DNA from 3 places in the Streptomyces sp. NPDC028289 genome. Region 3 is predicted to be linked to each of the others. Evidence: riboswitches for the same ligand, from Rfam matches in the RefSeq annotation. Region 3 holds a riboswitch; each other region holds the start of a gene.
The links. A riboswitch is a leader RNA that binds a small molecule or an ion and turns the genes downstream of it on or off. The one in region 3 is predicted to bind cyclic di-AMP.
Positions count from the first base shown of each region.

Region 1: another riboswitch for cyclic di-AMP. It lies ahead of ACZ4UV_RS30445 (C40 family peptidase); the one in region 3 lies ahead of ACZ4UV_RS42295 (M23 family metallopeptidase).
Region 2: another riboswitch for cyclic di-AMP. It lies ahead of ACZ4UV_RS15030 (transglycosylase SLT domain-containing protein); the one in region 3 lies ahead of ACZ4UV_RS42295 (M23 family metallopeptidase).

Region 1 covers NZ_JBVHTI010000006.1:270,460-277,990, forward strand. The annotation lists gene ACZ4UV_RS30440 (NAD-dependent epimerase/dehydratase family protein) at 1-821, shown strand, start outside; gene ACZ4UV_RS30445 (C40 family peptidase) at 849-3,152, opposite strand; cyclic di-AMP (ydaO/yuaA leader) riboswitch at 3,163-3,338, opposite strand; gene ACZ4UV_RS30450 (DUF1996 domain-containing protein) at 3,744-5,714, shown strand; gene ACZ4UV_RS30455 (lipase family protein) at 5,965-7,281, shown strand; gene ACZ4UV_RS30460 (flavodoxin family protein) at 7,377-7,531, shown strand, end outside.
Region 2 covers NZ_JBVHTI010000003.1:201,400-208,930, reverse strand. The annotation lists gene ACZ4UV_RS15040 (CHRD domain-containing protein) at 1-38, opposite strand, end outside; gene ACZ4UV_RS15035 (polyprenyl synthetase family protein) at 198-1,208, opposite strand; cyclic di-AMP (ydaO/yuaA leader) riboswitch at 2,497-2,695, shown strand; gene ACZ4UV_RS15030 (transglycosylase SLT domain-containing protein) at 2,699-3,184, shown strand; gene ACZ4UV_RS15025 (HAD family hydrolase) at 3,198-4,004, opposite strand; gene ACZ4UV_RS15020 (FAD-dependent oxidoreductase) at 4,290-5,540, opposite strand; gene ACZ4UV_RS15015 (carboxylate--amine ligase) at 5,568-6,812, opposite strand; gene fahA (fumarylacetoacetase) at 7,090-7,531, shown strand, end outside.
Region 3 covers NZ_JBVHTI010000009.1:556,885-564,415, forward strand. The annotation lists gene ACZ4UV_RS42280 (bifunctional acetate--CoA ligase family protein/GNAT family N-acetyltransferase) at 1-2,469, opposite strand, end outside; gene ACZ4UV_RS42285 (HPr family phosphocarrier protein) at 2,646-2,927, shown strand; gene ACZ4UV_RS42290 (GntR family transcriptional regulator) at 3,234-3,929, opposite strand; gene ACZ4UV_RS42295 (M23 family metallopeptidase) at 4,333-5,088, opposite strand; cyclic di-AMP (ydaO/yuaA leader) riboswitch at 5,101-5,264, opposite strand; gene ACZ4UV_RS42300 (M16 family metallopeptidase) at 5,457-6,845, opposite strand; gene ACZ4UV_RS42305 (M16 family metallopeptidase) at 6,842-7,531, opposite strand, start outside.

The sequences.
Region 1 (7,531 bases), on a different contig from region 3:
GCGCGACCGTCTTCCACGTCGCCTCGCCGTTCCTGATGCCGGAGCGGATCAGGGACGGCCAACGGGACGTGGTGGACCCGGCGTTGCTCGGCACCCGCAACGTGCTCGGCAGCGTCGAGCGCACGCCGGAGGTGGATACCCTGGTCTTCACCTCCACCGTGGGCGCGATCTTCGGCGACTACGCCGACGTCCGCGGGATGGCCGGCGAGGTCCTGACGGAGAAGTACTTCAACACCACCAGCACGGTGGTGGACAACCCCTACCACTACGCCAAGACGGTCGCCGAGCGCGCCGCCTGGGACGCCGAAGCCGCCCAGGACCGCTGGCGCATGGTCTCGATCAACCCCGGCCTGATCCTGGGCCCCTCCCTCACCCCCGCCTCCGAGTCCGGCAGCCTCTTCCTGCTCGACGAGCTGTTCAAGGGCTACTTCTGCTACGGGGCCCCGGACTTCAGCTTCACCACCGCGGACGTCCGCGACGTGGCCGACGCGCACATCGCGGCGGCGGAGAACCCGGTGGCCAGGGGCCGATACATCGTGGCCAACGAGACGATGACGTCGTTCCACGAGATGTCCCGGATCATCCGCACCCGCCACCCCTGGGACCCACGCCTGCCGCGCACCGCGCTCCCGCACGGCCCGGTACGGGTCCTCGGCCCGCTCTTCGGCCTCACCCAGGACTACATACGCAAGCACCTCGGCATCCGCTTCCGCGTCGACAACGGCCGCAGCGTCCACGAACTGGGTCTTGCCTACCGGCCCGTCGAGGAGACCCTCCTGGACCACCACGAGAGCTGGCGCACGCGGCGGCGGAGGGTCTGAGCCCGACGGCCGGGGGGCACAGGGGGGTCAGGCCGGGCGGATCACGCGGTGGATCGCCGACTCCCCGGCGTTGTAGATCGACTCCTCGCGGATGAGCGCCCCGGGGCTCGGCGCGTGCACCATCGTGCCGCCGCCCGCGTAGATCCCGACGTGACTGTCGTCGTCGAAGAAGAAGACCAGGTCACCGGGTTCGACGGCGGCCAGCGTGATCGGCGTGCCGGCCAGCGTCTGCTCCTGCGCGGTACGCGGCAGCGTGACACCGGCGGCGCGCCAGGCGGCCTGGGTCAGGCTGGAGGCGTCGTACGCCCCCGGCCCGGTGGCTCCCCAGACACACGGCCGGCCGATCTGCTCCCGGGCGAACGCCAGCGCCTTCATGGCCTTGCCCGGCTCGGCCCCGACGCCCGGCTGGACGAAGGCACCGGGTTCGGCGTAGGCGCCGGGCGCGGCTGCGGTGGGCGCCGGGGCGGGGACCTGCGGGGGTGCGGTCGGCAGGGGCGTGGTGGGGAGCGGGGCGGTGAAGACCGGGGCCGGGGCGGCGGCGGTCATCGCCATGGCCGGCGCGGGCGCCGCCATCGCCTCGGGCGCCGCGGTCATGGCCATCGGCGCCGCGGCCATCGCCGGGGCCGGGGGTGCCGCCATCGGCGCTGCCATGGGGGCAGCCATCGGTGCCGCCGCGGGTGCTGCCATGGGGGCCGCCATCGGTGCCCCCGCCGGCGCGGGCATCGGCGCGGGCATCGGCGTGGGCATCGCGGCGGCGGGCGCTGCCATCGCCGTGGGCATGGCCATGGTGGCCGCGTAGGCGTAGGCACCGTCGGCGGGCTGCATGCCTGCCGCGTAGGCGTAGGCGTAGGCATCGTCGGCGGGCTGCAGGCCAGCCGCGTAGGCGCCGGACATGTCGGCGGCGGGGGCCGCGGCGAAGGGAGCGGCCGGTGGCATGGCGGCCATGGGCGCCGCGGGGGCCGCCGTGGTGTACGCGCCGATGCCGTAGGCGGTGTCGGCCGTGACCGGCGGTACGTCCGGGTAGGCGGCGGCCGCGTTCGGCGACATGACCCGGAAGCCGCCGGGGTCCATCGGGCCGGGGGCCGGGGCGGGAGCGGCCGCGGGAACGGCGGGCGCCGCCGTCGGGAAGGCGCCGCTGTTCGTGGGGGCGGTGGTCGGGAACGCGCCCGTGTCCGTGGGAGCCGCCGTCGGGAAGAAGCTCGTGCTCGCCATGGGGTCCACGGTCGGCAGGACGCTCGTGCTCGCCATGGGGTCGGCAGTCGGGAAGGCGCCCGCGTCGGCCGGGGTCGGCATCGGGAACGAACCCGTGGCACCCGGCGTCATGATGCGGAAGGAGCCGGTGTCCCCCGGGGACGGTGCCGGGGCCTGGGCGGCGCCCGCGTCCATGGCGGGCGCGCTCTGGTAGGTTCCGCCGCCCGAGCCGCCCGGGGTCATGACGCGGAAGCCGCCCGAGTCCGCCGAGGCCCGGGTCGGGGCGCTGTCGGCACCCCCCGGGGTCATGATGCGGAAGGTCCCGGTGTCCGACGGGGACACGATCGGGATGCCGCCCGTCTCGGTCACCGCCGGGAGCGCGCGGGTGGCGGCGGGGGAGTCGGTCCGGAAGGAGCCGCTGCCGGAGCGCTGGTTCGGTATGCCGGCGGCGGGAGCCTGCCACGGCTGCGCCGGGGCCTGGCGCTCGGGCGTCGGCCAGGGGCTGGGCGCCGGTGGAGCGGCCTGGGCGGCGGGGGCCGGGGCCGCGTCGAGGGCGGCGATCGCGCGCTGCCCGGTGCGCTGGGACAGCACCTCGCGCGCCTTGGCGAGCTTGAGCTGGTTCTTGGTCTTCGAGGTACCCGGCGTGGGCCGCTGCGGCCCGGCGGCGGGCAGCGCCCGCGGCGCACCCGAAGACCCCGCGGGCAGCGCCGCGGCGGGCCCCGCCGTCAGCTCCAGCTTCGGGCGCGCCGGCAGTTCACGGACGACCTCGATCTCGCTCTGCGCGGACGGTCCCGCGGTCAGCTCCAGCCGGGCCGGGCCGGAGTCCTCCAGCTGGCCGAGCAGGTCGGCGGCCATGGCGCTGACGGGCCGGCGCGGGCCGGGGCGGGCGGGCTGCCGGTCGGTGGGCAGCGCGGCCGGAACGCTCGGCCCCAGCTTCGAACGTGCTCCCTCGAACCACTCACGGGCGATGTTGTCCAGGCCCGGGTCGTCGCGCCGGGGCCGCTTGAACAGCGGGACACCGCGTGAGCGCGAGCCCCCGCTCAACGCACGCGTGGCGTTGTAGTTCCCGGTGGCGTTCTCGGCCTGGTCGTAGAGGCTGTCGATCCGCTGTCGAACCTCGTCACGGCTCTCGGGCGCCATTGAGGGGTCGTGCTCCTTCCGTACTCCGCCTACCGGGTTAGCTGTCGGGTTCGGGCGGTGGAATCCGGAAGGCATGCCCTACGGCCCTTGTCCTCGCGGACGGCGGCCGATTCACCCCAGTGGTTCGGTTGGGTCCCCGGCTCCGGATCCGCCCCTGAGGGGCACCGGACTCGGCGGAGGCCGCGCGGCCCGACGGGATTCGCCGGGGGGAGCCGAGCGGCTTGCCCGTCAACTTAGCCAACTTGTGTCACTCGTGTGAAGGTTGAAGTGGCTAATGTCCGATACGTATTTGTGATGTTCGTCGTAGCGTTCGGAACTCGACCGTACGGAACGGCATTTCGCGCGCATCCATTGCATTCGCAGGGTCACCGGGGCGTTGCCGTCGGTCGCGTTCCTCCTGTTCCGGGACACCCGCTTCCTGTGAGGTCACCGTGAATTCGCGGGTCTGTTGAACGCGGTGGTGCCGTGAGCCGTATAGGGCGGGGGATTTCCATGCCCGGCCGCCCACGACACAGGGGAACGACCTTGAGACGCAACAGGCGCAGACGCCCGACCGGCGCACAGCGCGCGACCTTCGCAGCGGTCGCCCTGATGCTCGGCGGCGCAGGACTGGTGGCGGTGAACGTCTATGCCTCGGCCACCGAGGGCGGCGGGGACCAGCAGGGGCAGGTCGCCACCGGCCAGGTGCTGTCCGCGCCCACGGTCTACTGCCCCGACGTCGGCAGCCGGCTGACCTCGGTACCGGACGGGGCCCGGGCCGACGTCGACGGTGAACTCGCCCGGATGGACCAGCAGATCGCCGTCGCCTACCAGCAACTCACCGAGCACGCCGCCGAGATCGAGCAGAACCCGGCCTTCGCCGACCAGGCGATCATCGGCCCGCTGAAGGAGCAGCGGTCCGCGTCGCTCCAGCGCATCGCCGAAGCCATCGGCCGCGAGGGCGACCGTCCGCAGGGCCTGGACGACCTCGCCGCCTGCACCCTGCGCTCGTCGAACCAGGGTGACGGGCAGTCAGCGGCACCGCAGGGCGGTGCCACGCCGAGCCAGAGCGGCCAGGGCAGCGCCGCACCGAGCCAGGGCACCGGCGCCGGCGGCCAGGGCGGCAACGGCCCGGTCGCCGCCGACTACGCGGACATCACCTCCGTCCAGCCCGACGTCACCACCCCGGCCGAGCGGCCCGGCGGCTCCAGCGGCACCTTCAGCTCCAGCTGCGGCGTCAACGCGAACGGACTGTTCAACTCGGACAACGTGATCGTCGCGCCCGGGGTCTCCAACGGCGCCCACCACTTCCACGACTACATCGGCAACCAGTCCAACAACGCCTTCGCCAGCGACCAGGACCTCGCGAACGCCGACACCAGCTGCGCGGACCAGGGTGACAAGTCCACGTACTACTGGCCCGTGCTGCGGCTGCAGAACGGCAAGCAGGAGCGGGACGCCGACAAGCCGGGCGGCGGCACCGAGGGCAACGCCGGGCAGATCGTCACGGCGAAGGAGGTCACGCTGACCTTCGAGGGCAACCCGACCTCCAAGGTCACCGAGATGCCGCGGCTGCTGCGCATCATCACCGGTGACGCCAAGGCGTTTGTCAACGGCCCGGCCAACGCCAACGCCTCCTGGAGCTGCACCGGTTACGAGAACCGGCAGCTCAAGGACAAGTACCCGCTCTGCCCCTCGGGCAGCGACGTCGTGCGCACGTTCAGGTTCCAGAGCTGCTGGGACGGCCGGAACATCGACAGCGCCAACCACCGCACCCACGTGGCGTTCGAGGCCCCCGACGGCAGCTGCCCGGCCGGATTCCAGGCCATCCCGCAGCTGGTGCAGCGCATCGTCTACGCCGTGGACGCGCCGAGCCTCCAGGACGGCGGCCGTACGGTCCCGCTGTTCGCGGTCGACTCGTTCCCCGAGCAGCTGCACAAGCCGGTCACCGACCACGGCGACTTCATCAACGTCTTCGACGAGGGCCTGATGCGGAAGATGGTCGACTGCATCAACTCCGGCCGGACCTGCGGGGCCGGGGCCGACGAGCAGCCGCCGTCGCAGAGCGCGGCGCCATCCGAGCCGTCCGAGCCGAGCGGGACCGCGAGCCCGGTCACGCCGCCGGCCGAGTCGCAGAGCGCCGAGCCGTCCGAGCCGGCGACCGAGCAGCCGTCGTCCGAGCCACCGGTCGGCACCCCGGCCACGCAGACCGCCACCGCCACCGCCACCGCTCCGGGCTCCGGCGGCACCGGGCTGCCGAGGGTCTACGCGACCGCGTCGCCGAAGAGGACGTCGACCACCAAGTCGTCGGGCGGCGGTGTGATCAGCGAGCCGACGCAGCGGCCCGACACCGAGGCACCGACCGCCGGTGACTCCGCCGCGCCGACCGGCACCGCGGTCGCCGCCCCGGCCGGCCAGGAGACCCCGGCCACCGGTTCCGGGACGGAGCCCCAGACCGAACCCCAGGCCGTCCAGGGCGGTCTCGCCGAGACCGGCGCCCACCTGTGGCCCGCCGTCTTCGGCGGCCTGCTGCTGGCCGGCGGGGCCGCGTTGCTCTGGCGCACCAGGCGGAACTCGGTCTGACCCCTCTCACCTACCGGTCAGCGTGTCCTGGGCGGGCTCGAACGTGGGGAGCATCTCGTCGTGCTCCGCGCTGCCGAGCCCGCCCAGCGCTTTTTGTTGACCTACCGTCATATTACTGAACCGTAACCTACCGACTGCTACCGCCGGTAATGCACGGCTCGTTACCGTCGGGTAAACCGCACCCGCCCCGTCGGCCGCTCCGGGGACGTCCGTTGCACCTCCCACGTCCAGCACGTCCAGGAGGTTCCCCATGCCTGTCCGTGTCCGTCTGGTGGCCACCGCCGTCGCCGCTGCCGCCTGCCTCTGTCTCCAGACCCTGCAGGCCACGGCCTCCCAGGCGGAGGTCTCCCGGGGCGTCACCATCCCCGCCTTCTACGACCCGCCTGCCACCCTCCCCACGGCCGACGGATCCCTCGTACGCACCGAACCCCTCCCGCTGGCCCTGAGCCTGCCGAGCCTGTCCGGCCCGCTGCCGGGCACCGCGACCCGCCTGATGTACAGGCCCACCGACTCGGCGGGCGACCCCGTCGCCGTCACCGGCGCCTACATCGAGCCCACCGCCCCCTGGCTCGGCCCCGGCGCCCGCCCGCTGGTCGCGCTGGCCCCCGGCACCATGGGACAGGGCGACCAGTGCGCCGCCTCCATGGGCCTGCAGTACCCGCTGCTCCTCAACGGCCGGACCGTGTCCGTCGGGTACGAGGACCTGTCGATCTACCGGCTGCTCGCCGAGGGCGTCGCGGTCGTCGTCACCGACTACGTAGGACTCGGCGCCACGGACCGGCTCCACACCTACGTCAACCGGCTCGACGGCGCCCACGCCGTCCTGGACGCCGTACGCGCCGCCCGGAACCTGCCCGGCGCCTCGGTCACCGCCGCCTCGCGCGTGGGCCTGTTCGGCTACAGCCAGGGCGGCGGCGCCACCGCCGCGGCCGCCGAGCTGCAGCCCGCCTACGCCCCGGACATCACCCTCTCCGGCACCTACGCCGGGGCGCCGCCCGCCGACCTCACCGCCGTCACCGCGGCCATCGACGGCAGCGACCTGGCGGGCGCCCTCGGCTGGGCGGTCAACGGCTTCGTCCAGGCCGACCCGGCGCTCGAACCGATCGTCGACGCCCATCTCGGCACGGCGGGCCGGGCCGCCCTCGCCGACCTGTCGACCATGTGCGTCGGCGACGCGCTGCTCGCCTACGGTTCCCAGCACAGCACCGCCTGGACGAACGACGGCAGCTCCATCTCCGACGTCATCGGCGAGGAACCCGCCCTCCAGGCCTTCCTGGACGAACAGCGCATCGGCCGGACCGCGCCCGCGAGCCCGGTCCGGCTGGCCACCGGCGTCAGCGACGACCTCGTCCCGCACGCGCAGGCCCGGCAGCTCGCCGTCGACTGGTGTGACAAGGGCGCGAACGTCACCTACGTGCCGGTCCTTCTGCCGGACGCGGGCCGGGCTCTGCTGAACCACCTCGAACCCCTGCTCACCGACCAGGGCGACGCCGTCGCCTGGCTCACCGCCCGCCTCTCCGGCGTACCGGCCGGCTCCAACTGCCGGAGCCTGCCGGTACAGCCCTGAACATGCGGCCTCCTACGCGCAGTCCTGCCCGTACAGCCCTGAGCGCCGCCCGCCGCCGTTTGCCGTCGGCGGGCACCGCACGGCAGGGTGCCGGTGTGCCCACCTTGCTGATCGTCCACCACACCCCCTCACCGCACTGCCAGGCCATGTTCGAGGCCGTGGTCTCCGGGGCGACCACCCCGGAGATCGAGGGCGTGCGGGTCGTGCGCCGCGCGGCGCTGTCCGCCACCGCCGCCGACGTGCTCGCGGC
Region 2 (7,531 bases), on a different contig from region 3:
GCGACGAGGCTCTTGCGGCGCGTTGCTTCGATGACCATGATTCCGTTTTCTCCCCCTGTGTCAGCCGACGCCCCCTGCGTCGGCTTCTGCGGAGAAGTACGGAACACGTCCCGGATTGGACTCAGTCCAAGAATGTGACCTGAGTCACACGGAGGCTGCTTTCCGGGAGCCCGGAGCCCGCAACGCCGGCCGGAGGGCTAGCCGGCTCGGTGCACCACCGCGTCGCACAGCTCCACCAGTGCCACCTTCGGGTCGCATTCCGGCAGCGGACCCAGCGCGGCCCGCGCCTCCTCCGCGTACCGAACCGCGTCCCGGCGGGCCTGCTCCAGCGCCGGGTGCGCCCGCAGCGCCGCCAGGGCCTCCGCGTGCCGCGCGTCGTCCGTGAGGTCGGAGTCCAGCAGCTCGCACAGGGCGATGTCCTCGGCCAGCCCCAGTCGGGCCGCCCGCTCCCGCAGCCGCAGCACCGGAAGCGTGGGCACGCCTTCGCGGAGGTCCGTCCCCGGGGTCTTCCCCGACTCGTGGGAGTCGGAGGCGATGTCCAGCACGTCGTCGGCGAGCTGGAAGGCGACGCCGAGCCGCTCACCGTACTGGGTGAGAACGTCGACGACCGTCTCGTCGGCGCCGGACAGCATCGCGCCGAAGCGGCAGGAGACCGCGACCAGCGAGCCGGTCTTGCCGCTGAGCACGTCGAGGTAGTGCTCGACCGGGTCCCGGCCGTCCGACGGGCCTGCCGTCTCCAGGATCTGACCGGTCACCAGGCGCTCGAACGCGAGGGCCTGGACCCGGACCGCCTCGGGACCGAGGTCGGCGAGGATCTGGGAGGCGCGGGCGAAGAGGAAGTCTCCGGTGAGGACGGCCAGCGAATTGCCCCAGCGGGTGTTGGCGCTGTCGACACCGCGGCGCACGGCGGCCTCGTCCATGACGTCGTCGTGGTACAGCGTGGCCAGGTGGGTGAGCTCGACGACGACGGCCGACGGCACGACACCGGGGGCGTACGGGTCGCCGAACTGCGCGGCGAGCATCACCAGCAGCGGGCGGAACCGCTTCCCCCCGGCCCGCACGAGGTGCTGCGCGGCCTCCGTGATGAACGGGACCTCGCTCTTGGTGGCGTCTAGCAAGCCTTCCTCGACAGCCGTCAATCCGGCCTGGACATCGGCTTCCAGAGCCTGGTCCCGCACGCTCAGCCCGAACGGCCCGACGACGGTCACGAGGGGTCTCCTGTCTGCTGGTGTCTACTGGCGATTACACGGTTTGTCGATAGGTCGCTGCCATCACTCAAGTCAGCGTATCCGGTCAGGTTTCGATCACCGATAGCGCCCACGGTTACACCCCGGGCGCTATCGGATCACGACCGTTATGTTTTTGATCAGCCGATACGACCTGACATCCACTGACTTAACAGGAAGTGCGGGCAGTTGTCCCGAACCGAGGCCCAGGCCGTGTCCCGCACCGGGCTCCGCGCCGGGTCCGGATCCGGCGAGGCGCCCGAGGGCCCGTCCGGCGGCGAACCCTCCGGATGACCGCCGCCCGGAAACCACCACACCTCCCCGGCCGACGTCACCTGCCCGGGCGTACCCCTTCCACCGCCCACCCATGCCCGCAGGGGCACACCATGCACGGACGGCAACACCTCGCCCCCGTCCACGCTCGTCTGCTCTCCTCCACGAGACCTCGCACGTCGAGCTCCGCGTTCCGTTGACCCACGTCCTCTCGATCCGCATCTCCTTGACCGTCATTTCCTCGGCCGGCAGAACGGCATCCCTGCGCGCGTGTGGCGCCCGCACCTCACCCCGTCGGCTCACGGAGCGTCGACACGTTCGAGCCTCGCCCGGGGCCGCCGCCATGACAACGACGCACACCACAGGGGAGGTTCCGCCCTCGCGTTGGACACGCGCACCGGGGATTACCGGTTCCGCGCCTCCCCTGTCTCAACGTGACGAGAATCACGCGCGCACGCAACGACGCTCGATGCCGGGCCCCGTCAACCATCCGCCTCGACCTCCCCGTTGGGCATGCCCGACGACACGCGCGCACAGCCGAGGCTTCCGAAGTTGACGGAGGGGTCGACGGAGAACATGCCGGAAATATACCTAATCCGACACTTCTGGACTATTCGCCGAAAATGCTCACATCGGGGCCGTCGGAAGCGCCCCCGCAGGGGGCATTCCACGGGAATGCAAGTGGTGAAGTTTTCTGTTGAACCATGAAAAAGGCGGATTCCGTGAATCCATCATGTCCGCTTTGCCGTTATTGCGAATTCGTGAAGTAGGTCACGCGGGCCCGAATGCCGCAAGGCTTGTACGGCCTGCGGGGCGCCCCTTCCTTTCCTTTTCCCGTGGGCCAGTTGAGGGTTGGCGGCAGCAAAGGATCAAGTGCCCCATACGGCACAGATCAAGGTCAATCAGCACGTTGTGTGAATCAGCCTCTTGTTTCGGACATGTGCTCTCGCATACGTTCCGGCTCGCCGGGCGGACGCCGAATCCTGCCGCCGCCCGTAGTGACCCATCGACGAGTTCATTCGCACGGCAGGAGCGGGAGACCCAGGTAAGTCGCCGGACCGGACGGCCGACGTCAGAGAACAGACGTCGTTCCGGAACGGCTAGGGGTGAAGCCTCATCGCCTTCGGGCGATGTGGCCGGGCACTCCCCGAGCCCGAACCCGACAGCTCACCTCGCAGGCGACGGAGAGGAACTTCGCCATGCCTGCTGCCGTTCAGCACCGCCGTCCCCGCCGTAACCGCATCGTCCGCACGCTCGCCGTCGTCGGAACCGGCGCCGCCGTCCTCGCCCTCCCGCTCATCGGGGCCACGACCGCGTCCGCCGCCGGCTCCACCACGACGGCCTCGACGACCCTCGCCGGGTACCCGAACAACCTCGACGGCTGGATCCGCGAGTCGCTCGCGATCATGGCGGAGAAGCACATCCCGGGCACCTACAACGGCATATACCGCAACCTGATGCGGGAGTCCTCCGGCAACCCGCGGGCCATCAACCTCTGGGACTCCAACGCGGCCAAGGGCATCCCGTCCAAGGGCCTGCTCCAGGTGATCGACCCGACGTTCAAGGCGTACCACGTGGACGGCACGTCGTTCGACATCTACGACCCGGTCGCGAACATCACCGCCGCCTGCAACTACGCCGCCGCGCGGTACGGCTCGATCGACAACGTCCACGGCGCGTACTGATCGACGTTCCGCGTCAGCCGAAGAGTCTTTCGAGGACGACGGCGATGCCGTCGTCCTCGTTCGACGTGGTGATCTCGTCGGCCACCGCCCTGAGTTCGGGGTGGGCGTTGGCCATCGCCACCCCGTAGGCCGCCCACTCGAACATCGGGATGTCATTGGGCATGTCGCCGAAGGCGATGGCCTGCCCGGGGCTCAGCGCCAGACGGTCGGCGGCCAGCGCGAGCCCGGTCGCCTTGGTCACCCCGCACGGCTGGAGTTCGACGGTCCCCGGCCCCGACATCGTGACCGTCGCCAGCGACCCGACCACCGAGCGGGCGGTCGTCGCCAGTTCGTCGTCGGTCAGGGTGTGGTGGCGCAACAGCACCTTGCTGATGGGCGCGCACCACAGGTCGTCGCGCCGGGCGACGCGCAGCGCGGGCAGCGTGGGATGGGGCATCAGATAGCCCGGCTCGATGAGCGTGAGCCCGTCCACGCCGTCCTGGTCGACCGCCGCGTACACCTGGCCGACCTCGGCCTCGATCTTGCCGAGTGCGGTCTCCGCCAGCTCCCGGTCCAGGGTGACCGACCACAGCAGCCGGTTCGCGCCGGCGTCGTACACCTGCGCGCCCTGGCCGCAGACCGCGAGTCCCGTGCAGCCGAGGTCGTCGAGGAGCGGGCGCACTCTCGGGGCCGGGCGACCGGTCACCACGAGGTGCTGAGCTCCGGCCCGGCCGGCCCGCCCGAGCGCGGCGAGCGACCGTTCCGAGAGGGTGTCGTCGCCGCGCAGCAGCGTGCCGTCCAGGTCGGTGGCGATCAGTGAGTACGGGGAGGGTGCGACCATGATCAGAGAATACGGACAGCACGGCCCGGGGACTCACCGTGCGTTTCGGCCTCAAGTGGCGCCCGCCGTCTCCGTGATGGGGCCGCTGTCAGTAGCGGGCGTGATGTTTTCCGAGATGCCCGGCAACTGCCCCGGGGCCCGGCCGGCGGTGCGCTGTACGTCGAAGAGGTCCCATGGCTCGGACTCTGGTTCGACGGAGACGGCGATGCCGTGCAACTGGACAGCGTGCAGGGGCTGTTGGGGCTGTACCTCGCGGGCGCCGGGTGACGGTTCGGCCCCGGGGTGTCAGACGTGGGCCGCAGCCAGGTGCCTGGCCAGGCGCGGAGAGGCGAACTCCGTACCGCACACGAACCGCATCACAGGACCGTACGACGCGGCCGCCGGGAGGCCCGTGAAGTACAGGCCGGGTACGGAGGAGACGTATCCGGCGCCGAGTCTCGGGGCGCCGCGCGTGACGGCGAGACGAGTGCGCAGCCCGGGGCCGAGGAAGTCCATCGCGGCGGTGTCCACGCGATAGCCGGTGGCGGCTATGACGTGGTCGGCGGTGAGGCGGTCGGTGCCGCCGTCGTGGGTGCGGACGGTGAGGACCGGGGCGCCTGCGGAGGTCTCGGCGCCGGTCACGGCGGCGACCTCGCGGACCTCGACCTTGCCCTCGAAGCGGTCGCGCAGCCACCAGGCGCCGAGCGGGCCGAGCACCCGGCGGACCAGGCAGTGGCGGGCCTGCGCCGGGAGGTAGCGGTAGGGGTGCGGGTAGTAGCTCAGGGCCCACAGGGACCAGGCACGGCCGAACGGCGACTCGGGGCGCAGCTTCGGCTGGTCCCAGGGCGGGGCGCCGAAGGCGACCTTGCCGCGCCCTCGCGAGACCACCCGCACCTGGGCGCCTGCCTCGGCGGCGAGGGCCGCCGTCTCCAGCGCGGACTGCCCGGCACCGACGACGATCAGGTCCTTGCCGGAGAAACGGGTCAGGTCGTGGTGCTGGGAGCTGTGCGAGACCGGTCCCGCGGGTCCGTCGGCGCCCGCCTCGGCGAGCTCGGCGGGGAGGCGGGCGAGCCCGGACAGGCCGGTGGCGACGACGACCGCACGGGCCGTGAACGACTCCCCGGAGTCCGACTTCAGTTCGAAACCCGCCGAGCCTTGCGCGTTGTGCCGGTCCGCCTTGTGCCGGTCCGCCTTGTGCCGGTCCGCCTTGTGCCGGTCCACGGAGACCACCCGGACCCGCTCCAGTCGGGGCACCAGTTTCTGCTGGAACCACTCGCCGTAGCCGATGAAGGTCTCCACCGGGATGACGTCCTCGTCGGTCACCAGTCGGCGGATGCCCGCGGCGTCGCAGTAGTCGGCGAGGGTGTGCCCGTGCTGCGGGCAGTCCAGGTTGGAGGCGGCCGGGGTGGACTTCAGGATCATCCCGGCCGGCATGTGGTCGCGCCAGCTGACCATGGGGTCGCCGAAGACCCGGACCGGGATGCCGCGCGCCCGCAGATGAGCGGCGGTGGACAGGCCGAAGGGCCCGGCACCGATGACTGCTACCGGTTCGATCACGAAGTCCCTCCCCCAGGAACGTGGTGCCTACTTCGTGGCGTTGCTGGAGCCGCGGCGGTTGGTGCGCCACAGCTGGTAGAGGTGCTTCGCGCCCGGACGCACGAAGCGGGCGAGCATCGTGACGAACGGCATCGGGTCGTCACCCGCCAGCCAGGCCAACTCGGTCCCGCTCGGCCGCTTCGGTGCGTGCGGCGTCGTGTAGCCGCTGCGGCGGTAGGCGAGGAGGGCGGGCAGGTCGATGTTCTCCACGACGTACCGGTGGCCGGCCCGCTGTTCCCCCTCCGGGACGCGGCGCCCGGTCAGGTCCAGGTGCATGGCGCGGACGACGTCCACCCCCGACTCGCTCTCGAAGAGCCGGAACTGGGCGCCCATGCGCGGATTGAAGTCGAGCAGCTTGTACTGGCCGTCGCGCCGGTCGTAGCGCAGGTCCAGATCGATGATGCCGGTGAAGCCGATCTGCTTGATGAAACGCGCGGCGAGGTCGGCGAGTTCCGGGTTGTCGACGACGTACGCGTTCGCGGTCATGCCGGCGTGCGGCGGCCAGGAGCGGACCTTGACTCCTGTGAACAGGGCGCGCGGAGTGGAGTCGGCGTCGAAGTAGGCGTGCACGATCCAGTCCTCGGCCTCCTCCCTCGGCAGGTACTCCTGGAGGATGACACCCGGATGGGTGCCCCAGTCACGGGCGAGGGTGAGCAGCCCCTCCCGGGTGGCGATCCGCGTCGTCCCGTTGACGGCGGGCTGCTTGCGCCGGACGAACGCCTCACGGTTCTTGGCGACGATGGGGAAGCGGGCCTTCTCCGCGAAGTCGACGATCTGGTCGTACGAGTCGGGGAAGGCGGCCGCCGGGCTCGGGATGCCGTGTTCCACGCATAGTTCGTGCAGGCCCTGTTTGCTCGCCAGCCGGCGGGGCAGTCCCGGGTCGACGCGCGGGAAGAGGAAGCGGTCGCCGAGCGCGTCCTGGTGCTCGGCGATCAGGACGGCGGCCTCCTCGTCGGTGGGGATCAGCACGGTCGGACGGCCGATGCGGCGGCCGATGCGCAGCAGTCCCTCGACGAGGTGGTCCGGTTCCTCGGCGCCTGTTGTCGGCCACACGAACGCCCGTTTGAGATAACGGGACGAAGCCGCCGGCGTGTACGCGTCCTCTGTTATCGCGTACATGGGAACGCCCAGGCGGCCCAGACTGCGAATCGCGCCGACCCCGCCGTGATGCAGCGGATAGTCGCCGAACTTGACGATCAGGCCCGGCACGTCGCGGTCCGCCTCGAACGGCACGCTGACGGCATTCCTGGCCACGGGTCCCCCCACGTGTCCCCCTCTACGGACCGGACCCACCCCGTCCGTGTCCCCCAAAGGACGCTAAGCCGGAATTGCCTACTCCAGCAAGGCCTATTAGGACATTGCGAACTCTTTAGACACTGTCACGACAGGCAACTCACCCGTAACGTGTGGCGCGACCACATGGAATGCCGCGCAACGCCATAGCGACGTCGCCACATGGCCGTCCCCCGCGCGGCACGGATGAGAGCGAGGCAGCCACCCCATGCCCCCCTTGACCCCCTTCGAGGTCCCCGAGGGTGATCCCTTCGGCCCGCACAACCTTCCGTATGGCGTGTTCTCGACCTCCGAGAGCACGGAACGGAGGGTCGGCGTCCGCCTCGGCGACCACGTCCTCGACGCCGGCGCCGCTGCCCTCGCCCTCGGCTCCCCCTACGCCTCGCTGCTGGCCCGACCGACTCTCAACCCGCTGCTGGCCGCCGGCCGCACCGCCTGGTCGGACGTACGGCGCGCCCTGACCGCCTGGGTGACCGTGCCCGCGCACCGGGAGACGCTCGCCCCGCTCCTCCACCCGCTGCCCGAGGTGACCCTGCATCTCCCCTTCGAGGTCGCCGACTACGTCGACTTCTACGCCTCCGAGAACCATGCCCGGAACGCCGGCCGCATCTTCCGCCCCGACGCCGTCGAGCCGCTCACCCCCAACTGGAAGCACCTGC
Region 3 (7,531 bases):
CATCCGCTGCACCACCGGCCGCAGCTCCTCGGGCGGGCCGAACAGCTCGCTCAACTCCTCGTACGCCCGGCGCAGTTGCTCCTCGTCCGCCAGGTCGAGCCGCACCCCGCCCAGGTCGGCGCGGTGGCGCAGGTGGGGGGCGGTGGCCTTGAGGGCGACGGGGTAGCCGAGGTCGCGGGCGGCTGCGACGGAGGCATCGGGGGTAGGGGCGGGCAGCGCGCGGTGCACGTCGATGCCGTACTTGCCGAGCAGCCGGCAGGTCTCCTCGACGCCGATGGTGAGCCCTTCGCCGCGTTCGAGCAGCCCGCCGATCAGCTCGGCGGCGCCCTGCTCGTCGATGTCGTCGAACTCGGGCACCTTCCCGGGCTCGGCGGCCTCCCGCTGCCACTGCGCGTACTTCACGGCTTCGGCAAGCGCTCGAACGGCCCGCTCGGCGGCGGGGTAGGCGGGGATGAGACGGGAGTAGGGGAGTTTCGCCGGTACCGCGGTGGGCAGGCGCTCCGCAGGGCGATGGGGGTCCCCCCGCTCGAGCGAAGCCGAGAGTGGGGGAGGGTGGGCACCGCCACCGCCACCGGGTGCCGGTGCAGCCGCTTGCGGTGCGGTACGGCCCGCAGCCGACAGCGCCTCCGCCAGCCCCCCGAGTTCCACGTGCACCACAAGCACCGGCTTCCCGGGAACCCCCTCCGCCGCCGACCTGAGCGCCTCCGCCAGCTCCGCGTCCCCCACCGTCCCCTCCCCGATCGTCGGAATCGCCGTGACGACCACCGCGTCGCACGACTCGTCCGCCAGCGCCCGCGACAGCGCCCGGTGGAAGTCCGCCGCGGACGCCCCGGTCGTCAGGTCCAGCGGCCGCGCCGGGCGCAGCCCCTCCGCCAGGCACCGGTCGTACGTCAGCAGCCCGAGCGACTCCGAGTTGCCGAGGATCGCCACCCGCGGCCCCGCCGGCAGCGGCTGCCGTGCGAGCAGCAGCCCCGCGTCGACCAGCTCGGTGATGGTGTCGACGCGAATCACCCCGGCCTGCCTGAGCAGCGCGGACACCGTGGCGTGCGGCAGCCGCGTCGCCCGTACCGCGTGGCCCGGGGGCGCCTGCCCCGCCCCCTGCACCACGACCAGCGGCTTCGCCGCTCCCGTCCGCCGGGCGAGACGCGTGAACTTGCGCGGGTTGCCGATGGACTCCAGGTACATGAGGACGACGTCCGTCTCGGGGTCGTCGTACCAGTACTGGAGGACGTCGTTGCCGGAGACGTCCGCGCGGTTGCCGGAGGAGACGAAGGTGGAGACGCCCGTGGTGCCGGTGACGCCGCCGCCGCGCCGGTGCAGCCGGGAGAGCAGGGCGATGCCGATGGCGCCGGACTGGGCGAACAGGCCGATGCGGCCGGGGCGGGGCATCTCGGGTGCGAGGGAGGCGTTCAGCCGGACGTCGGCCGCGGTGTTGATGATCCCGAAGGCGTTGGGGCCGATGATGCGCATGCCGTACGTGCGGGCCTGCCGCACGAGCGCGCGCTGGCGCTCCCTGCCGTCGGGACCGCTCTCCGCGTACCCGGCGGCCAGGACGACGAGACCCTGGACGCCGTGCTCGCCGCACTCGGTGACGACCTCGGGGACGTGCTCGGCCGGTACGGCGACCACGGCGAGGTCGACAGGCCCGCCGATGTCCCGCACGGAGCGGTGCGCGGGCACCCCGTCGACCTCCTTGAGGTCGTCCGGGAAGGCTTGGTTCACGGCGTGCAGGCGGCCGGTGAAGCCGGCGTCCCGCAGGTTGCCGAGGACGCTGCGGCCGACCCCGCCGGGCGCGCGGCCGACGCCGATCACGGCCACGGACCCCGGTGCCAGCAGGCGTCGTACCGAACGGGCCTCCGCACGCTGCTCGCGGGCGCGCTGCACGGCGAGGGAGCGGTCCGTGGGCTCCAGGTCGAACTCAAGACGCACGACGCCGTCCTCGAAGCTGCGCTTCTGGGTGTAGCCGGCGTCCATGAACACCTTGATCATCTTGGTGTTGGCGGGCAGCACCTCGGCGGCGAAGCGGCGGATCCCGCGCTCGCGGGCGACGGCCGCGATGTGCTCAAGGAGGGCGGAGGCGACGCCCCGGCCCTGGTGGGCGTCCTGGACGAGGAAGGCGACCTCGGCCTCGTCGGCGGGCGCGGAGGCGGGCGTCCCGTCGGCGCCAATGCGGTCATAGCGTACGGTTGCGATGAACTCGCCGCCGATGGTGGCCGCGAGTCCCACCCTGTCCACAAAGTCGTGGTGCGTGAAGCGGTGGACGTCCTTGGCGGAGAGCCTGGGGTAGGGCGCGAAGAAGCGGTAGTACTTCGACTCGTCCGAGACCTGCTCGTAGAAGCTGACCAGGCGCTCGGCGTCATCAACGGTGATGGGCCGGATGCGCGCGGTACCCCCGTCGCGCAGCACCACGTCAGCCTCCCAGTGGGACGGGTACTCGTGCCGGTCCTGCGGGTCCGCCGGGGTCTGCATGGGCCCCAGAGTACGGCTCGCGTCCGACAACGGCGCGAGGCAGTCTGTGGAGGACGGACGTCGGACCGAGGCCGCGGTCCGACGACACACCCGGAGGGGTTCACGCGCCCTCCGGGCATGCTTCACGATATGGGAAACTGGTCTAGACAACCCTGAACACCGAAGGGCAGCATCACATGGCTGAGCGCCGCGTCAACGTCGGCTGGGCCGAGGGCCTCCACGCCCGCCCCGCTTCCATCTTCGTCCGGGCCGCCACGGCCGCAGGTATCCCGGTGACGATCGCCAAGGCCGACGGCAACCCCGTCAACGCGGCCTCCATGCTGGCTGTCCTGGGGCTGGGCGCCCAGGGTGGGGAGGAGATCGTCCTCGCCTCCGACGCCGAGGGCGCCGACGCCGCCCTCGACCGCCTGGCCAAGCTGGTCGCCGAGGGTCTCGAGGAGCTCCCCGAGACCGTCTGAGCGCCCGACGCCCGCACGGTCCGAGGCCGCGCCACTCCCTCGGGGGTGGCGCGGCCTCGCCGCGTTCCCGCCGCCCCACCCGGGCCGGCCGTCACATGCCGCAATTCCATGACAGCCGCACATGACTTCGCGACGGGGCCGCCCATGGCTTTACGACGACCCCGTCCCGGAGTTTGTGAAGACCCGGACGCCCGGCTTTACCGCGCGCACACGAAAGAAGCGCGACCGCTAATTCCTGGCGCGCGTGAATTCGGGCACGGAAAACAGCCCCCGCCGAATAACACCTCTTTGTATACGGCGCGCGTGTTAATGCCGCAGGCCCGACATGTTTACGGGGTGTTGCGAAGTCCTCACGCCGTTCGCCCGTTCGGTGGCGCCGGGAAAGCGCAGCCGGTGGGAGACCGTCGAGCGCTCGGTGTGCAGGGCCGTGATCGCCCGGGCGCGGTCGCCGTCGCCGCGCGCCACGGCGTCCACGATGGCGCCGTGCTCCGTCCAGGACTCCACGGGGTTGGCCGGCGTCTCCACGGTGTACATCCAGGCGATCTTGTGGCGGAGCTGGGTGAGCGTCGAGGTCAGGGCGTGGCTGCCGGAGGCCTGCGCAAGGGTCTCGTGGAACCAGCCGCCCAGCGAGCGCAGGTCCTCGCTGTTGCCCCGCCTGGCCCGCTCCTGCCCCAGCCTGACCAGTCCGCGCAGCACCTTGAGGTGGGCCTCGGTGCGGCGCTGGGCGGCCCGGGAGGCGCCGAGCGGCTCCAGGAGCATGCGCATCTCCAGCAGGTCGGCGGCCTCCTGCTCGGTCGGTTCGGCCACGCACGCGCCCGCGTGCCGGCGCGTCACTACGAAGCCCTCGGCCTCCAGGGTGCGCAGGGCCTCACGGACGGGGACGCGCGAGACCCCGTAACGGCGGGCCAGGAGTTCCTCGGTGAGCCGGCTGCCGCGCTCGTAGACACCCGCGACGATGTCGTCCCGGATCGCCGTGCATACCGAGTGCGCCGGAATACGCATGTCCGACCTCCGCCTTAATCCCCGTGAAACGCCGCCGAGTGGCGCCCGTTCCGTGACTCTATTGCAATGAGCCGGAATTTCCGACGGGGGGCCGGAATCCAGGGATATATTTTGGACAGCGGGGGCACGAAAACGACGAAAGCCCCGGCACTGAGGCCGGGGCTTCGGAAGATCTCACGGGTTGTCGCCGGGCTGGCAGCGTGTTGCCATGCCGGGTTCGCCTCGGTGGCCGGGTGCGGGCGCGTGGGGGTTGCTCGCGCAGTTCCCCGCGCCCCTTCAGGGGCGCTGCGCGTGACGCCCCTGAAAGGGGCGCGGGGAACTGCGCGACCGGCCACGACACACCCGCACCCCTGGCACGCACCGCAACCACGTCGGTCCCGGCGCGACGCCCGTCCCGCTCCCGTCAGACGTTCACGCCGTGCTTGCGGAGGTAGGCGACCGGGTCGACGTCGGAGCCGTACTCGGGGGTCGTGCGGGCCTCGAAGTGGAGGTGGGGGCCGGTCGTGTTGCCGGTCGCGCCGGACAGACCTATCTGCTGGCCCGGGGTGACCTTCTGGCCCACCGAGACGCCGATGGACGACAGGTGGCCGTACTGGGTGTACATGCCGTCGGCCATCTTGATGACGATCTCGTTGCCGTACGCCCCGCCCCAGCCCGTGGAGACGACCGTGCCGGTGCCGACGGCGTGCACGACCGTACCGCTCGCGGCGTGGAAGTCGATGCCGGTGTGGGCGCCCGAGGACCACAGGGAGCCGCCGGTCTTGTAGCCGGTGGAGACGTAGGAGTCGCTGATCGGCGCGACGAAGGTGTTGAGGCGCTTGCGCTCGGCCTCGCGGGCGGCGCGTACCTTGGCCGCGCGCTCCTTTGCGGCCTGCTCCGCGGCCTTCTTGCGGGCGGCCTCCTCGGCCGCCTTGCGCTCGGCGACCGCCTTCTGGGCGGCGGCCTGGGCGTCGATCTGCTCGGCGACGGAGTCACTGATCGTGATGACCGGGGTGAGGCCGGTCTGCTCGACGGAGTTCTCGGCGGCGAGCGCCGGAGCGGCGGAGACGGTGCCGATGACACCCGTGGTGGTGAGGGCCGCGATACCGGCGGCCTGCGCGGTGGTGCGCTTCACCCGGCCGGGACGACGGTGCTTCCCGGAGGCGCACATGAACGCCATGTAGAGGCTGGTCCTTTCCTTCCCTCTCGCCTACCGGGTTAGCTGACGGGTTCGGAGCAGGAAGGTCTCCTACGGGCCCCCTCGCGACACGCGCGGGCGCCCGATTCACCCCAGGGACTGCGTGGGTCCCCGGCTCCCCTGGCTCGCGCCGTACGGGGACTCGGCGATGGCTGTCCGGTGCCGCGGACGCGGCGCGATGCCTGACGGACAGCCCGGAAGAACCTACGAGGGCCCGCCTTCAATGCTCAAACGGAACCCTGTTTTTGTCGCGCATCCCACAGGGCAGACAGGCAACCTCCACCCCAATTCGGACATTCCAGAGCCCTGGTGACCGGGTGGTCACCAGGGCTCCGCACACGCGCGTGCCGCTACTCGGCGGCGACGACCGTGACTTCGCCGATCCCGAGCGCCTCGACGGGCTCCTTGATCTGTGCCGCGTCCCCGACGAGGACGGTCACCAGGCGGTCCACCGGGAAGGCGTTCACGACCGCCGCGGTGGCCTCCACGGTGCCCGTGTTGGCGAGTTGCCGGTACAGCGTGGCCTGGAAGTCGTCGGGCAGGTGCTGCTCGACCTGGTCGGCCAGGGTGCCGGCGACGGCCGCCGCCGTCTCGTACTTGAGCGGAGCCACCCCGACGAGGTTCTGCACGGCCACGTCGCGCTCGGCGTCCGTGAGGCCCTCGGCGGCGAGCGTGCGCAGCACCGTCCACAGGTCCAGCAGGGCCGGGCCGGTGTTCGGGGTGTCCACCGAGCCGCTGATGGCCAGCATGGACGCGCCGGTGCCGTCGGGAGCGGACCGCAGGACCTGCCCGAAGGAACGGACGCCGTAGGTGTAGCCCTTCTCCTCGCGCAGGACGCGGTCCAGGCGGGAGGTGAGGGTGCCGCCCAGGCAGTAGGTGCCGAGCACCTGGGCGGGCCAGACGCGGTCGTGCCGGTCGGAGCCGACGCGGCCGATGAGGAGCTGGGTCTGGACGGCGCCGGGGCGGTCCACGATCACGACCCGGCCGGTGTCGTCGGCGGTCACCGGCGGGACCGGGCGGGGCTGCGCGGTGGAGCCGCGCCAGGCGCCCAGGGTCTCGCCGAGCAGCTCGTCCAGGTCGATGCCGGTCAGGTCGCCGACGACGACCGCGGTGGCCGTGGCGGGCCGGACGTGCCGGTCGTAGAACGCGCGGACGGCGGCCGCGTCGATCTTCTCGACGGTGTCCTCGGTGCCCTGGCGGGGACGGGACATCCGCGCGGTCGACGGGAACAGCTCCTTGTAGAGCTCCTTGGCGGCCCGGCGGCTGGGGTTGGCCAGCTCGTGCGGGATCTCGTCGAGGCGGTTGCGGACCAGCCGCTCGACCTCGCTCTCGGCGAAGGCGGGCGCCCTCAGGGCGTCGGAGAGCAGCCCGAGGCCCTTGGCCAGCCGGGAGGCGGGGACCTCCAGGCTGACGCGGACGCCGGGGTGGTCGGCGTGCGCGTCGAGGGTGGCACCGGCCCGCTCCAGCTCGGCGGCGTACTCCTCGGCCGCGTGCTTGTCGGTGCCCTCGGAGAAGGCGCGCGCCATGATCGTGGCGACGCCGTCCAGGCCGGCCGGCTCGGCGTCCAGGGGCGCGTCCAGGAGCACCTCGACGGCGACGACCTGCTGGCCGGGGCGGTGGCAGCGCAGCACGGTCAGGCCGTTGTCCAGGGTGGCGCGCTCGGGGGCCGGGAACGCCCAGGGCCTGGCCTCGCCCGGCTGCGGCTGGGGGTGGAAGTCCATGGTGGCGAGCTCGGTCACTTGGCCGTCTCCTCGTTCTCGTTGCCGGCCTCTACGGTCGCTTCCTGCTCCGGGTCCTCGCCGCGCCCCGCCTCCTGGGTGTGCTCCGCGGACTCCGCGGACAGCGGCTCGTAGACGAGCACCGCGCGGTTGTCGGGGCGCAGGCGGGCCTTGGCGACCTCCTGGACCTCCTCCGGGGTGACCGTCAGGACGCGCTGGACGGCGGTCAGGGCGAGCTGCGGGTCGCCGAACAGGACGGCGAAGCGGCACAGTTCGTCGGCGCGGCCCGCGACGGTGCCGAGCCGGTCCAGCCACTCGCGCTCCAACTGGGCCTGGGCGCGCTCCATCTCCTCGGGCGTCGGGCCCTCCTCGGCGAACCGGGCGAGCTCCTCGTCGATGGCGGCCTCGATGACCGGCACCTCGACGTCACCGGAGGTCTTCACGTCCAGCCAGCCCAGCGAGGGCGCCCCGGCGAGCCGGAGCAGGCCGAAGCCGGCCGCGACCGCCGTACGGTCGCGCCGTACCAGGCGGTTGTAGAGGCGGGAGGACTCGCCGCCGCCGAGGACGGTGAGGGCCAGGTCGGCCGCGTCGCTCACGCGCGTGCCGTCCTCCGGGAGCCGGTAGGCGGCCATCAGCGCCCGCGCGGGGACCTCCTCCACGACGACCTCGCGCAGCTGCTCGCCGATGATGTCGGGCAGCGAGCCGTC